Linked DNA regions of Marinagarivorans cellulosilyticus. The protein of the gene in region 1 binds, or shares a complex with, the protein of each later gene. Links are inferred from orthologs where the notes say so. Each region holds a gene or a part of one and is shown in the gene's direction. Other genes may lie near its edges.

Region 1 (7,124 bases):
CATTATGGTTGCTGAATCGAGCGTTCAGGTTGAATTCAGTTGTGTGGCGTTAGTATTAGTCACCTTAATATTTACTATTTTTGCTTTGCAGCATCAGTGGCACTCATTGAATTGGCTATGATTCTCCGGCCAATTGATAACAACAGTATGACACGCGGCTAAAAATTTACATTTTTGGCCGCTTATCTATAGAGACATAAAGTAATGATCAAACAACGCACGCTCAAAAACGAGATTCGCGCCACCGGTGTGGGGCTGCATACAGGGCAAAAGATCTATCTAACCCTAAGGCCTGGCCCAATAGATGGCGGTATCGTTTTTCGACGTGTAGACCTAAACCCTGTTGTTGAAATACAGGCAAAGGCTGAAAACGTTGGTGATACAACGCTATCTACAACGCTAATAAATGGCGATGTACGGGTTTCTACTGTAGAGCACTTGTTGTCAGCGATGGCAGGCTTGGGTATTGATAATGCCATTATTGATGTAAGCGCCGATGAAGTACCCATTATGGATGGCAGTGCAGGCCCGTTTGTTTTCCTGATTCAGTCTGCAGGCATCCAAGAGCAGCCAGCTGCGAAGAAATTTATTCGCATCAAGAAAGAAGTAACGGTTACCGACGGCGATAAAATGGCGACTTTTGTACCTTTTGACGGCTTTAAGGTGTCTTTTACTATCGATTTTGATCACCCCGTATTTAAAGGGCGCAAACTCGATGCCGTGGTGGATTTTTCAAGTACCTCGTTTGTGAAAGAGATTTCGCGAGCGCGGACTTTCGGCTTTATGCATGAAATAGAATACCTTCGCTCGAAAGGCTTAGCCAAGGGCGGCAGTGTTGATAACGCCATTGTGGTTGATAAATACCGCATATTGAATGAAGACGGTTTGCGTTATGAAGACGAATTTGTAAAGCATAAGATCCTTGATGCCATCGGAGATTTATATCTCTTAGGTAACACCTTAATTGGTGAATTCCGTGCTTATAAGTCTGGTCACGGCTTAAATAACCAATCGCTGCGCGAACTTATTCGTCAGCCAGATGCTTGGGAAGTTGTGACTTTTGAGGATGATGAAGAGTCGCCAATTGCCTATCACAAGCCATTGGCTGCTGCATAAACCATAGGTTATGTTTTTTCTGGCGAGGCCTTGGCGCTTGCCTGCTTACAAAAAGCCAACTTTCGAACAGTTGGCTTTTTGTGTTTTATATGCCATATTCTGGCGCCGATTAAGCTATATAGCCAAATCGACTAGGTTTTGTCATTTTTTTGATTAAACTTTAAGCGAGGCGACCGTTATTTATTCATCTTGCTGGCGTCCCAGCATCAGGTCTAAATTACCGTCGATATCAAACACTTTTAAATATGCGCAAGCTCAAAGTATTGCGCGTATTTCGGGTAGCTAAAGACAAAAGTCAGTGAAGATTATATTCATTAGCAAACGCCATGGTGGCACAAAAACAATTACCTTAGGCTTTTGGTCTAAGACGTTTTTGATCGCCGGTATGTTGGCTTTACCGTTAGCCGCGGTAACGTTAATTGCGCTGCAATGGAGTGTAAAAAGTGGTCATAGTCTGTTAACCCAGGACGTTTCAAAAACGTGGGAGCAAACGCTCACCGCCCAGCAGCTAGAAATCGAAAATACCCGCAATGAAGCGCAAAGTAAGCTTGAGGCACTCACACTACGAGTGGCTGAGCTGCAGGCCCGCTTAGTTCGCTTAGATGCGCTCGGTGAGCGCATGACAGTGGCTGCAAAGCTAGAGCATGGCGAGTTCGATTTTAGCCAGCCGCCAGCTTTGGGTGGCCCCTCTGAGGAGCTAGACAACCACAACTTTGAAGTTGCCACATTCATGGATATGATTGATGAGCTGTCCTTCAAGATTGAGGATCGACAGCATCAGCTGCAAACACTAGAAGCCTTGATGGCCAACCAAAAAGTAGAAGAGTCTATTTTTGTGGCTGGGCGTCCAATCACAAAAGGTTATTTGTCGTCGCGCTATGGCCGCAGAACTGATCCGTTCAGCGGGCGCGTTGCTTGGCATGCGGGCGTTGATTTTGCTGGCAAAGATGGCAGCGATATTGTCGCAGTTGCTGCGGGTGTCGTTACTTGGTCTGCAGAGCGTTACGGCTATGGTAATTTGGTTGAAATTAATCATGGCAACGGTTTCACAACCCGCTATGCTCACTGCAAAGAAAACCTCGTTAAAATAGGCGATGTAGTGAAAAAAGGCCAACTTATAGCGCTGATGGGCTCAAGTGGCCGCTCCACAGGCCCACACGTACATTTTGAGGTTTATAAGCATGGTCGCGCTGTCGATCCCGCCTCTTACATTCGTCGAGCCAGCCGCTGAACCTTTAAAGCCCCGTCCTATTTGTTTTTATATCGAACAGTTTCGGCTTTTTAGCCAACTCACTTTTTACCGCCGTTACGGCAACACAATTAAGATACCGTTATGACTCTGAATATTATTAAATTGTTATTTGGCTCTAAAAACGATCGCGAATTAAAGCGTATGCGCAAGCTCGTTAAAAAAATTAATGCCTTAGAAGAGTCTATCAAGGGGCTGGAAGACACTGCGCTAAAAGAAAAAACACAAGAGTTTCGTTCGCGCCACCAAAATGGTGAAACCCTTGATGCATTATTGCCAGAGGCCTTTGCAGTTTGTAGAGAGGCCAGCTCGCGCGTTATGGGAATGCGCCATTACGATGTTCAGCTGATTGGTGGTATCGCCTTGCACGAGGGGCGCATCGCAGAGATGCGTACCGGCGAAGGTAAAACACTCATGGCGACGCTGGCTGTCTATTTAAATGCGATTCCCGGTAATGGCTCGCACCTTGTAACTGTGAATGACTATTTGGCCCGCCGCGATGCTGAATGGATGCGCCCACTTTATGAGGCTCTGGGTTTAACGGTTGGCGTTATTGCTTCAATGCAGCCGCAAGATGAAAAGCGCGAAGCTTATAACTCTGATATTACCTACGGCACAAATAATGAATTTGGGTTCGATTACTTGCGCGATAATATGGTTTTGCGCAAAGAAGATCGCATGCAGCGGCCGCTGACATTTGCCGTTGTGGATGAGGTGGATTCGATCCTAATCGATGAGGCGCGCACACCGCTCATCATCTCCGGCGCAGCTGAAGATAGCTCTGAGCTTTATCGGGTGATGAACCTCCTAACGCCCACCTTGCGCCCCGTGGCCGATTCTGATGGCGAGCGCAATGAGAAAATTCAATTTCAAAAGGTGCTGCTCGAAGGGCAAGAAAAGCCCTGTTCAATTACTGCAGCTTTAACTGAAGCTGATAAAGCTAATAAAGATTTGGTGATTGCGGATGCCAGTGCTAAACCGCCAGTTTGCCGGTTGGCCGAAAAAGGGCATTTTATGCTCGATGAAAAAGGCCGCCAAATCGAGCTGACTGAAGATGGTCACGAGCTGGTTGAGCAGTGGTTAGTCAAAAATAAGCTTATGAAGGAAAACGACAGCCTTTATTCTGCCGGCAACCTAAATCTATTGCACCACGTTCATACATCGTTGAAGGCCCACAAGCTTTATCACAATGATGTCGAATACATTGTGCAAGATAGCCAGGTACTTTTAATTGATGAACACACGGGCCGCACAATGCCTGGGCGTCGTTTATCAGAGGGGTTGCATCAGGCGATTGAAGCCAAAGAAGGACTGGCAATTCAAAATGAAAGTCAAACCTTGGCTTCAACTACTTTCCAGAACTACTTTCGGTTGTACAAAAAATTATCGGGTATGACGGGTACTGCCGATACCGAGGCTGTTGAATTTCGTCAAATCTATGGTTTAGATGTTGTTGTTATCCCTACGAATAAACCCATTGCACGGCAAGATTTGAACGACCTTGTATTTTTAACCATTGACGAAAAATACGATGCAATTGTTAAACAGGTTCAAGAGCTGCAAAGCAAAAACGTCCCTATTTTGGTGGGGACTGCATCGGTAGAAAGCTCTGAAGAAGTCTCTCGTCGCTTTAAGGCTGCGGGGGTTCGTCACGAAGTGCTTAACGCTAAGCAGCATGACCGCGAGGCCGATATTATTGCTCAAGCTGGGCGCCCTGGTGCAATTACAGTCGCTACTAATATGGCGGGCCGTGGTACGGACATTAAGTTGGGTGGAAGCTGGGAAGCTGATGTCGAAAAGCTTGATAACCCAACACAAGCCCAAATCGACGAGCTCAAGGCGCAATGGAAGGAGCGTAACGAGCAAGTTAAAGCCAATGGCGGTCTGCATATTGTTGGTACAGAACGCCACGAATCTCGCCGAATAGACAATCAGCTTCGCGGTCGTGCGGGGCGCCAAGGTGACCCTGGTGTATCGCGCTTTTATCTTTCACTGGAAGATAGCTTGATGCGTATTTTCGCCTCTGATCGTGTGCGCAATATGATGAGTGCGCTAGGCATGGAGAAAGGCGAAGCGATCGAAGCAAAAATGGTTTCTCGGGCTATTGAAAAAGCGCAGCGAAAAGTTGAGGGTCGCAACTTTGACTTCCGTAAGCAGCTACTTGAATACGATGATGTCGCCAACGATCAAAGGCAGGTAATTTATACCCAGCGCAATGATTTATTAGAAATGGACAGCATTGAAGATGCCATTACGGGTATGCGCGAAGAGGTCATGAACGATATTATCTCTAACCATATTCCTCCTCAATCATTGGCTGAGCAATGGGACGTATCGGGGCTGGAGGAAGTTATTAAGGTTGATTTCGGTGTGGATCTACCCATTGCCCAGTGGCTTGAAGACGATAAAAAACTGTATGAAGAACCGTTGCGCGAAAAAATTATTGCTGCAATGGATGAGTTCTACCAGCAGAAGTGCGAGCGCCTTGGCGGTGTTATGCGAGGTCTGGAAAAGCAATTAATGCTGCATGTTCTAGATACATTGTGGAAAGAGCATCTGCAGAGCATGGACCAGTTACGCCAAGGTATTGGCTTGCGCGCTTATGCGCAGAAAAACCCCAAGCAAGAATATAAAAGAGAAGCTTTTGAGTTGTTCCAAGAATTATTGAATAGCTTAAAGCACGATGTTGCGCGTGTATTGTTTAAAGTCGAGCCGATGACCGAAGAGCAAATGCATATGATGGAAGCCCAGCGCAGAATGGAAGCAGAAGCAGCGATGCGTAACCAGCAATTAAAGCATGAAGACGCATCGGCGTTAACAGCGCCGCAAGCGCCAGAGTCTGAAGCTCCGCCTTTGCAGCAGCCTTTGCAGCGTGCAGCACCCAAAGTAGGGCGCAATGATCCGTGCCCATGTGGCTCGGGTAAAAAATATAAAGCATGCCACGGTAAATTAGCGTAAAGAGGTATTGTTATGGCAGTGGGTGAGCACATTTGGCCGGTAATGCATCCTATTGCAGGTTTAACTTTAGGCACTGCAAGTGCGGGTGTTAAATATGCGGGACGAACCGATATTGTTGTAATGGCTATTGCCGAGGGTGCCGCGGTTTCGGGTGTTTTTACGCAAAATGCATTTTGCGCCGCTCCTGTTATCGTTGGGCGAAATCACTTGTCTGCTGGCGATATTCGTTATTTTTTAATTAATTCTGGCAATGCGAATGCGTGTACTGGTGAGCGCGGCCTTGCCGATGCAGAGTCCTGCTGCCAAGCGGTGGCAACACTTGGCGATATTGAAGCGCGGCAAGTGGTTCCATTTTCGACGGGTGTGATTGGTGAATATTTGCCTGTCCCTAAAATTGTTAATGCGCTACCGGCTGCCATGTCGTCGTTGTCTGTTAATGGTTGGGATGCGGCGGCCAAAGCAATTATGACAACAGACACTCGCCCAAAAGGCGCAAGTGTTCAGTTCGAGCATGATGGCGAAGTGATTTCTGTTACCGGCATCGCTAAGGGCGCGGGCATGATTAGGCCAAATATGGCGACTATGCTGGCGTATATAGCAACAGATGCGGTGGTGGCCCAGCCGCTGCTGGATGATATGGTAAAGCGTGCTGCAGATCAGTCGTTTAACCGTATTAGCATTGATGGCGACACATCAACGAATGACTCTTGCTTGTTAGTGGCAACAGGCCAAGCAGGCTTACCTATGTTGAGTGATCCAGCTGGCGAATTGTACGATAAGCTAATGGCTGCAGTTACTGATGTTCACCGGCAGCTGGCGCTAGGTATTGTGCGAGACGGTGAAGGGGCTAGTAAATGTATTAGCGTAGCCGTCACTCAAGGTGGAAACAAAGAAGAGTGCTTAAAGGTGGCCTATGCCATTGCGCACTCACCGCTAGTGAAAACAGCGCTTTTTGCATCAGACCCGAACTGGGGGCGTATTATCTGTGCTGTTGGTTATGCTGGTGTGCGTGCACTAGACACTCAAAAAGTAAATGTTTATTTGGATGATGTTTGCATTGTGCGTGCTGGCCAGCGGGCACAAGAGTACACCGAAGAGCAAGGTCAGGCAGTTGTTGATCAGGCCGAATTTAGTGTGCGTGTAGAACTTGGCCGTGGTCATAGTTCTGATGAGGTTTGGACAACAGATCTTTCGCATGACTACGTCACAATTAATGCGGAATATCGTAGTTAAGTATGTCGTCTGTTCATGTCGCTGTAGGCGTTATCTTAACTCAGAAAAAGGTGCTTTTAGCTAAACGTGCACAGCATCAGCATCAAGGTGGCTTATGGGAATTTCCTGGCGGTAAGGTTGAGGCCGGTGAGCATGTTACGGCTGCACTTAATCGTGAGCTTAAAGAAGAGCTTGCTATTAATGCAACACAAATGCAGCCGTTAATCCAAATTCGACATGATTATGGCGATAAGGTTGTTTTGCTAGATGTATGGACGGTAACTGCTTTTGACGGCGAACCGAGTGGCCAAGAAGGGCAGCCTTTGGTTTGGGCTGATCTTAATCAATTAATCCATTACGATTTTCCGGCGGCAAACCGGCCAATTGTTTCTGCTCTTACCCTGCCGCGCCTCATTGCCGTAACGCCTTCTAGTGGCGCAAAAGATGAAGTTTTGGCTTTTTGCCAAAAGGCATTGGCTCTAGGCGCTGCTGGTTTTCAATTGCGCTCACTACAACTAGGGCCCGAAGATATCAACTGGCTGCATAGTAAATTGACTGAGCTCTGCGGTGTGCCGATTTGGATAAACAG
Region 2 (6,645 bases), 2.1 Mb from region 1 along the record:
GACGAAGTGATTGTAATCACCGGTCGCGACAAAGGAAAACGAGGCAAAGTGTCTCGAGTATTTTCTGATGGTCGCTTACTAGTTACCGGTGTGCAAATGATTAAAAAGCACCAAAAGCCAAACCCTCAAGCAGGTATTGCCGGTGGCATTATCGAAAAAGAGGCGCCAATTCAGGAATCTAATGTAGCGATTTTTAATGCCGCTACAGGTAAGGCTGACCGTGTTGGTTTTAAAGTTTTGGACGATAAGCGCAAGATTCGTGTGTTCAAGTCCAATGGCGAGGCGGTAGACGCGTAAGCGCACTGAGAGAATGATGGCCAGGCTACAAGAACGTTATAAAAACGAAATTGCACCTCAGCTCTTCAAAGAGCTGGGTTTGAAAAATGTAATGGAAACGCCAAAGATCACCAAAATCACCATTAACATGGGTGTTGGTGAAGCAGTTGGCGATAAAAAGGTTTTAGATCACGCAGTTAGCGATATGCAAAAAATTGCTGGTCAAAAGCCTGTTGTTACATTGGCGCGTAGATCAATCGCTGGTTTTAAGGTTCGCGAAGGCTGGCCGGTCGGTTGTAAAGTAACTTTACGTGCTGAAAAAATGTACGAATTTTTGGATCGTTTAGTGTCAATTGCGATTCCACGTATTCGTGACTTCCGTGGTATCAGTCCTAAGCAATTTGATGGGCGTGGAAACTTCTCTATGGGTGTTTCTGAGCAAATCATTTTCCCTGAGATTGACTACGACAAGATCGACAAAATGCGCGGTTTGGATATCTGTATTTCCACCACAGCCCGCACTGATGACGAAGGTCGTGCGCTACTTAAAGCGTTCAACTTCCCGTTCAAAGGTTAATAGGAATTGGTGTAGTAAATGGCAAAGAAATCTATGATCGCGCGCGAAGCTAAGCGCGCCAACCTTGTTAAAAAAGATTCAGCAAAACGCGATGCGTTGAAAGCAATCATCTCAAGCGTCGACTCTTCTGAAGAAGAAGTGTGGGAAGCGATGATTAAACTGCAGAAATTGCCACGTGATGGTAGCGCTGCACGCATTCAACGTCGTTGTCGTATCACTGGTCGTCCACATGCGGTTTACCGCAAGTTCGGCTTGTGTCGAAATAAGCTCCGCGAAGCAGCAATGCGCGGTGATGTCCCTGGCTTAGTTAAAGCTAGTTGGTAAGGTTGGTTCTGAGGAGCAATTAACAATGAGCATGCAAGATCCATTAGCTGATATGCTGACTCGCATCCGAAACGCACAAATGGTCGGTAAGACTAGCGTTTCTATGCCTTCATCTAAGCTGAAAAAAAACGTAGCACAAGTTCTTAAAAGCGAAGGCTACATTACTGATTTTGGTGTAAACGACGAGGTGAAAGCCGAGCTAACTATCGAACTTAAGTACTTCGAAGGTAAGCCAGTAATCGCTGAAATCGATCGCGTAAGCCGTCCAGGTTTGCGCTCTTATGCCGGTAAAGGCGCATTGCCTTCGGTTCGTGGTGGCTTAGGCGTAGCGATTGTTACTACCAGTAAAGGTGTAATGACAGATCGCGCAGCCCGTGCTGCAGGTATCGGCGGTGAAGTTCTCTGCACCGTTTTCTAAACGCCGAGATTTAACGGGAATACAGTTATGTCACGTGTTGCAAAAAGCCCAGTGAGCTTGCCTAGCGGTGTTAATGTGACCCTTAGCGGTCAGAACATCAGCGTTAAAGGCAGCCAAGGCACGCTTGAACTAGAAGTTCACAATAGCGTTGAAGTAAAGCAGGAAGATAACGTTTTGACTTTTGCCGCCCGCGATGGTGGTAAAGCGTCTGACGCATTAGCCGGTACTACTCGCGCTTTAGTAAATAATATGGTTACCGGCGTTAGCGCTGGTTTTGAGAAAAAACTTCAGTTAGTCGGTGTTGGTTATCGTGCGAAAGCAACGGGTAGCACCTTAAACCTAACTTTGGGTTTTTCTCACCCTGTTGATTATGAATTGCCAGAAGGTGTAAAGGCCGAAACTCCATCGCAAACTGATATCGTACTGAAAAGTACTGACAAGCAATTGTTAGGTCAGGTCGCAGCTGAGATTCGTGCTTTCCGTCCGCCAGAGCCTTATAAAGGCAAGGGTGTTCGCTACGCCGACGAGCATATTCGTCGTAAAGAAGCTAAGAAGAAGTAGGCATAGGTTATGAGCGATAAAAAAGAAGCACGTCTACGTCGCGCTCGCCGTGCTCGTAGCAAAATCAGTCAGCTAGGTGCGACGCGCTTGAGTATTCATCGTACTCCGCGTCACATTTATGCTCAAATCATTGCCCCTGAAGGCGATCGTATTTTGGCAAGTGCATCGACTGTAGAGAAAGATTTTTCTCTTGATAAAACCGGTAACGCTGATGCTGCAAAAGTTGTTGGTCAACTTGTTGCTGAGCGAGCAAAAGCGGCTGGTATCACCAGTGTAGCTTTTGATCGTAGCGGTTTCCGTTACCATGGTCGTGTTAAGGCGTTAGCCGATGCTGCACGCGAAGCTGGATTGGAGTTCTAATACTATGTCGACTACCGATAAGAAAGATAGCAGCGCCGAAGGCATGCAAGAAAAATTGGTTCAGGTGAACCGCGTTTCGAAAACTGTTAAAGGTGGACGTATCTTCCAGTTTACCGCATTGACTGTTGTTGGTGACGGTAATGGTCGTGTAGGTTACGGCCGTGGTAAAGCACGTGAAGTGCCTATTGCTATTCAAAAAGCAATGGAATCTGCGCGCCGCAATATGATTAGTGTTGAGCTTAATGGCGACACTATTCAATACCCTACCAAAGGTGTTCACAGCTCTTCTAACGTTTACATGCAGCCTGCTTCTGCGGGTACCGGTGTTATTGCTGGTGGCGCAATGCGTGCTGTATTAGAAATCGCGGGTGTACAGAACGTTCTTGCTAAATGCTACGGTTCTACTAACCCTGTAAACGTTGTTCGCGCTACTTTTGAAGCGTTGGGGGCAATGTCTTCTCCAGAGTCTGTTGCAGCTAAGCGCGGCAAGACTGTAGAAGAGATTTTGAATTAATAGAGCGCCTTAGGGCGTTCTAGTACTAATTACGAGTATCTAGCCATGTCTAAGAATACGATCACGGTTACTCAGGTTAAGAGTATTGCCGGTCGATTGAAAGCTCATAAAGCCTGTGTTGCAGGTTTAGGGCTTCGTCGCATAGGTCACACTGTTCAAGTAGAAGACACTCCTTCTGTGCGCGGTATGATCAACAAAGTTAACTACCTACTTAAGGTTGAGGGTTAATCCGATGCGTTTGAATGAATTATCACCAGGCCCAGGCCGCTCACAGAGCGCTAAGCGTGTTGGTCGTGGTATTGGTTCTGGCCTGGGTAAAACCTGTGGTCGTGGCCACAAAGGTCAAAAGTCTCGTTCTGGCGGTCGTGTGCGTCCAGGTTTCGAGGGTGGCCAGATGCCTTTGCAGAAACGTTTACCTAAGTTCGGTTTTTCTAGTCGCGTTAGCTTAATTTCTGCTGAGATTCGTCTTGGTGAGTTAAATAAAGTTGATGGTGATGTTATCGATCTTGATGCGTTGAAGCGTGCCGATCTAGTTAAGCTTAGCGCCAAGCGTGCAAAAGTATTCTTGTCGGGCGAGCTGACTAAAGCTGTAACCTTGAAAGGTTTAGCGGTTACTAAGGGTGCCAAAGCTGCAATTGAAGCTGCTGGTGGCAAAGTAGAAGACTAAGCGAGGTTCCTATGGCAACGCCGGGAAATTTAGCGCTAGGTGGTTCTAAAGGCACAGGCGAGCTTAAAGCTCGTCTGTGGTTTTTGTTTTTAGCCATTGTGGTATACCGAATCGGTACTCATATTCCTGTTCCGGGAATTGATCCACAGCGTGTAGCTGAACTATTCAATCAAAATCAAGGCACCATCTTGGGGATGTTTAACATGTTCTCTGGTGGTGCTTTAGAGCGTATGAGCATTCTAGCGCTGGGTATCATGCCTTATATCTCTGCTTCTATTATCATGCAGATGATGACGGCTGTGACGCCTTCGTTGGAGACGCTTAAAAAAGAGGGTGATGCAGGGCGTCGTAAGATTAGCCAATACACGCGTTACTTGACGCTCGGACTAGCACTTATCCAAGGCTTCATTATGGTCGCTGGGATGGCTGGTTCTGGAATGGCTTACGTAGGCCTAAGTCCTTTTAGCTTCTATTTAGTGGCTGTAAGTTCTCTGGTCACCGGTGCCATGTTTATGATGTGGTTGGGTGAGCAAGTGACTGAACGAGGTATCGGTAACGGTATTTCAATGCTCATTTTTGCTGGTATTGTTGCAGGTTTGCCTAGTGCTATTGGGCAGGCGATTGAAAGTGCACGCCAAGGCGATTTGCACTTCCTATTGCTGCTATTAATCGGTTGCTTTGCTATTGCGATTGTTTGGTTTGTGGTCTTTATGGAGCGAGCACAGCGTCGCATCACAATTAACTACGCTAAGCGCCAAACAGGTCGTCACGGCGGCTACAATCAGCAAACAAGTCACTTGCCATTGAAAATCAACATGGCTGGTGTGATTCCAGTGATCTTTGCGAGTAGCTTATTGTTATTCCCTGCGTCTATTGCGCAGTGGTTTGGGCAGTCGCAAGAAGGTCGCTCTGGTGAAATACTGCAAGAAATTGCTTTGGCTATTGGGCCTGGTCAACCACTAAACTTCGTTATTTTTGGTGCATTGATCATACTCTTCTGTTTTGTTTATACAGCGATGATGTATAATCCGAAGGAAGTTGCTGATAACCTTAAAAAAGGTGGGGCTTATATTCCGGGGATCCGTCCTGGTGAGCAATCAGCAAAGTATATTGATTCAGTATTAACTCGCTTGACCATGGTTGGGGCTGTCTACATCGCTGGTGTAGCTCTTCTTCCACAGTTCTTAGTCGTGTCTGCAGATATCCCATTTTATCTCGGTGGTACATCACTGTTGATTGTGGTCGTGGTTGTTATGGACTTTATGTCTCAAGTGCAATCTCACCTCATGAGTCACCAGTATGAGTCTGTGCTGAAAAAAGCAAATTTGAAAAACTACGGCCGCTAAGTTAGCGGCTAATTTCGGTGAGGTTAATTCGATGAAAGTTCGTGCATCTGTTAAAAAAATCTGCCGTAACTGTAAGATTGTTCGTCGTAGTGGTGTTGTACGCGTAATCTGTAGTGCGGAACCCCGTCATAAGCAACGTCAGGGTTAAGTATTAAGCGGCTTGCCGCTTTCGTTGCTCAGCAATGAGCAACACAACTGGGGGTACTAACTGTCGTTAATCATTCGGTTAGCTATTGAATTCCAGCAACAATGCCGTTATTCTTCCGCGCCTTTGGCCCCGAGGTTATCCTCGGGGCCTTGCGTTTGTAACGTGTAAGGGTTGCTGTTAGTACCGCAACATAATGAAATATTGGAGTATCTAGATGGCTCGTATTGCTGGTGTCAACATACCAGATCACAAACATGCCGTAATCTCTTTAACTTACGTCTACGGCGTAGGTACTACTTCAGCCAAGAAGGTTTGTGCTGATGCTGGTATTGAAGAGAGTGCAAAAATTGGCGACTTAACTGAAGAGCAACTTGAGTTGTTGCGTACTGAAGTGGCTAAATTAACGGTTGAAGGTGACCTTCGTCGTGAAGTGTCAATGAACATCAAACGTTTAATGGATTTAGGTTGTTACCGTGGTTTGCGCCACCGTCGTAATCTGCCATTGCGTGGTCAGCGCACTAAAACAAATGCGCGTACCCGTAAAGGTCCACGTAAGCCCATTAAGAAGTAATAGCCAGTTAAGTTGAGGATCCATTGCTATGGCCAAGCCAGGTAATAAAAGCACTCAGCGCAAAAAGGTCAAAAAGACAGTAGTCGATGGCATTGCGCATATTCACGCATCGTTTAATAACACGATCGTAACAATCACAGACCGTCAAGGTAATGCTCTTTCGTGGGCAACTGCCGGTGGTTCTGGTTTCCGTGGTTCACGTAAAAGTACTCCGTTCGCTGCGCAGGTTGCTGCAGAGCGCGCGGGTCAAGCGGCGTTGGATTATGGTTTGAAAAATTTAGATGTTGAAGTTAAGGGCCCAGGTCCTGGTCGTGAATCGGCCGTTCGTGCACTTAACAATGTTGGTTACAAAATTACCAACATTACCGATGTGACACCCATTCCACACAATGGTTGTCGCCCGCCCAAGAAACGTCGCGTATAGGAGTTTAATCAGTTATGGCTCGTTATGTAGGACCTACCTGTAAACTGGCGCGTCGCGAAGGAACTGATTTGTTCCTAAAAAGCGGAGCGCGCCCATTAGAATCAAAATGTAAACATGAAACTGCACCTGGCCAGCACGGCCAACGTCGTGGTCGTTTGTCTGACTACGGTGTACAGTTACGTGAAAAACAAAAAGTTCGTCGTACTTACGGTGTACTTGAGAAACAATTCCGAGGCTACTATAAAGAAGCTGCACGTCGTAAAGGCGCTACAGGTGAGAACCTTTTGCAAATTCTTGAGTGTCGCTTGGATAACGTTGTGTACCGTATGGGCTTTGGCTCTACGCGTGCTGAATCTCGCCAGTTGGTTTCTCACAAAGCTATTCTTGTTAATGGCACTGTTGTCAATATTGCTTCGTTCCAAGTGAATGTAGGTGATGTTGTTGCTGTTCGTGAAAAGT

What was found.
Region 2: the proteins of secA (region 1) and secY are in contact, whole or in part, in a crystal structure (PDB 3DIN), measured with the Thermotoga maritima proteins. The link is inferred for Marinagarivorans cellulosilyticus from one-to-one orthologs. Residues at the interface, in WP_004082002.1 of Thermotoga maritima: Glu261, Ala262, Arg263, Lys300, Ala301, Arg302, Thr303, Ile304, Ile305, Leu323, Tyr324, Asp325, Pro326, Val329, Ser330, Tyr333, Ile336, Lys340, Phe345, Val349, Glu363, Phe364, Tyr374, Ser375, Gly376, Gly377, Glu393, Ile395, Thr482, Ser483; in WP_004081795.1 of Thermotoga maritima: Glu108, Gly109, Glu110, Glu111, Ala236, Glu237, Arg238, Arg239, Ile240, Thr241, Ile242, Gln243, Tyr244, Ala245, Arg246, Arg247, Val248, Thr249, Gly250, Arg251, Arg252, Val253, Tyr254, Gly256, Ala257, Ser258, Thr259, Tyr260, Leu261, Pro262.

What each region holds. Positions count from the first base shown.
Region 1 is NZ_AP023086.1:2,604,610-2,611,733, forward strand. The notes cover bases 2,136-5,523. They hold secA (preprotein translocase subunit SecA), read left to right. Parts: upstream 2,136-2,449; coding sequence 2,450-5,323; downstream 5,324-5,523. Other genes in these bases: MARGE09_RS10565 (M23 family metallopeptidase), read left to right, coding at 2,136-2,347; argJ (bifunctional glutamate N-acetyltransferase/amino-acid acetyltransferase ArgJ), read left to right, coding at 5,336-5,523. Also shown: lpxC (UDP-3-O-acyl-N-acetylglucosamine deacetylase), read left to right, coding at 205-1,116; more of MARGE09_RS10565, read left to right, coding at 1,415-2,135; more of argJ, read left to right, coding at 5,524-6,556; MARGE09_RS10580 (Nudix family hydrolase), read left to right, coding at 6,559-7,124. UniProt on the Escherichia coli protein: Required for protein export, interacts with the SecYEG preprotein conducting channel.
Region 2 is NZ_AP023086.1:470,048-476,692, forward strand. Bases 2,967-5,875 are described here. They hold secY (preprotein translocase subunit SecY), read left to right. Parts: upstream 2,967-3,708; coding sequence 3,709-5,043; downstream 5,044-5,875. Other genes in these bases: rpsE (30S ribosomal protein S5), read left to right, coding at 2,967-3,030; rpmD (50S ribosomal protein L30), read left to right, coding at 3,076-3,258; rplO (50S ribosomal protein L15), read left to right, coding at 3,263-3,697; rpmJ (50S ribosomal protein L36), read left to right, coding at 5,075-5,191; rpsM (30S ribosomal protein S13), read left to right, coding at 5,406-5,762. Also shown: rplX (50S ribosomal protein L24), read left to right, coding at 1-297; rplE (50S ribosomal protein L5), read left to right, coding at 314-853; rpsN (30S ribosomal protein S14), read left to right, coding at 872-1,177; rpsH (30S ribosomal protein S8), read left to right, coding at 1,203-1,595; rplF (50S ribosomal protein L6), read left to right, coding at 1,623-2,156; rplR (50S ribosomal protein L18), read left to right, coding at 2,166-2,516; more of rpsE, read left to right, coding at 2,521-2,966; more of rpsK, read left to right, coding at 5,876-6,186; rpsD (30S ribosomal protein S4), read left to right, coding at 6,201-6,645. UniProt on the Escherichia coli protein: The central subunit of the protein translocation channel SecYEG. Consists of two halves formed by TMs 1-5 and 6-10.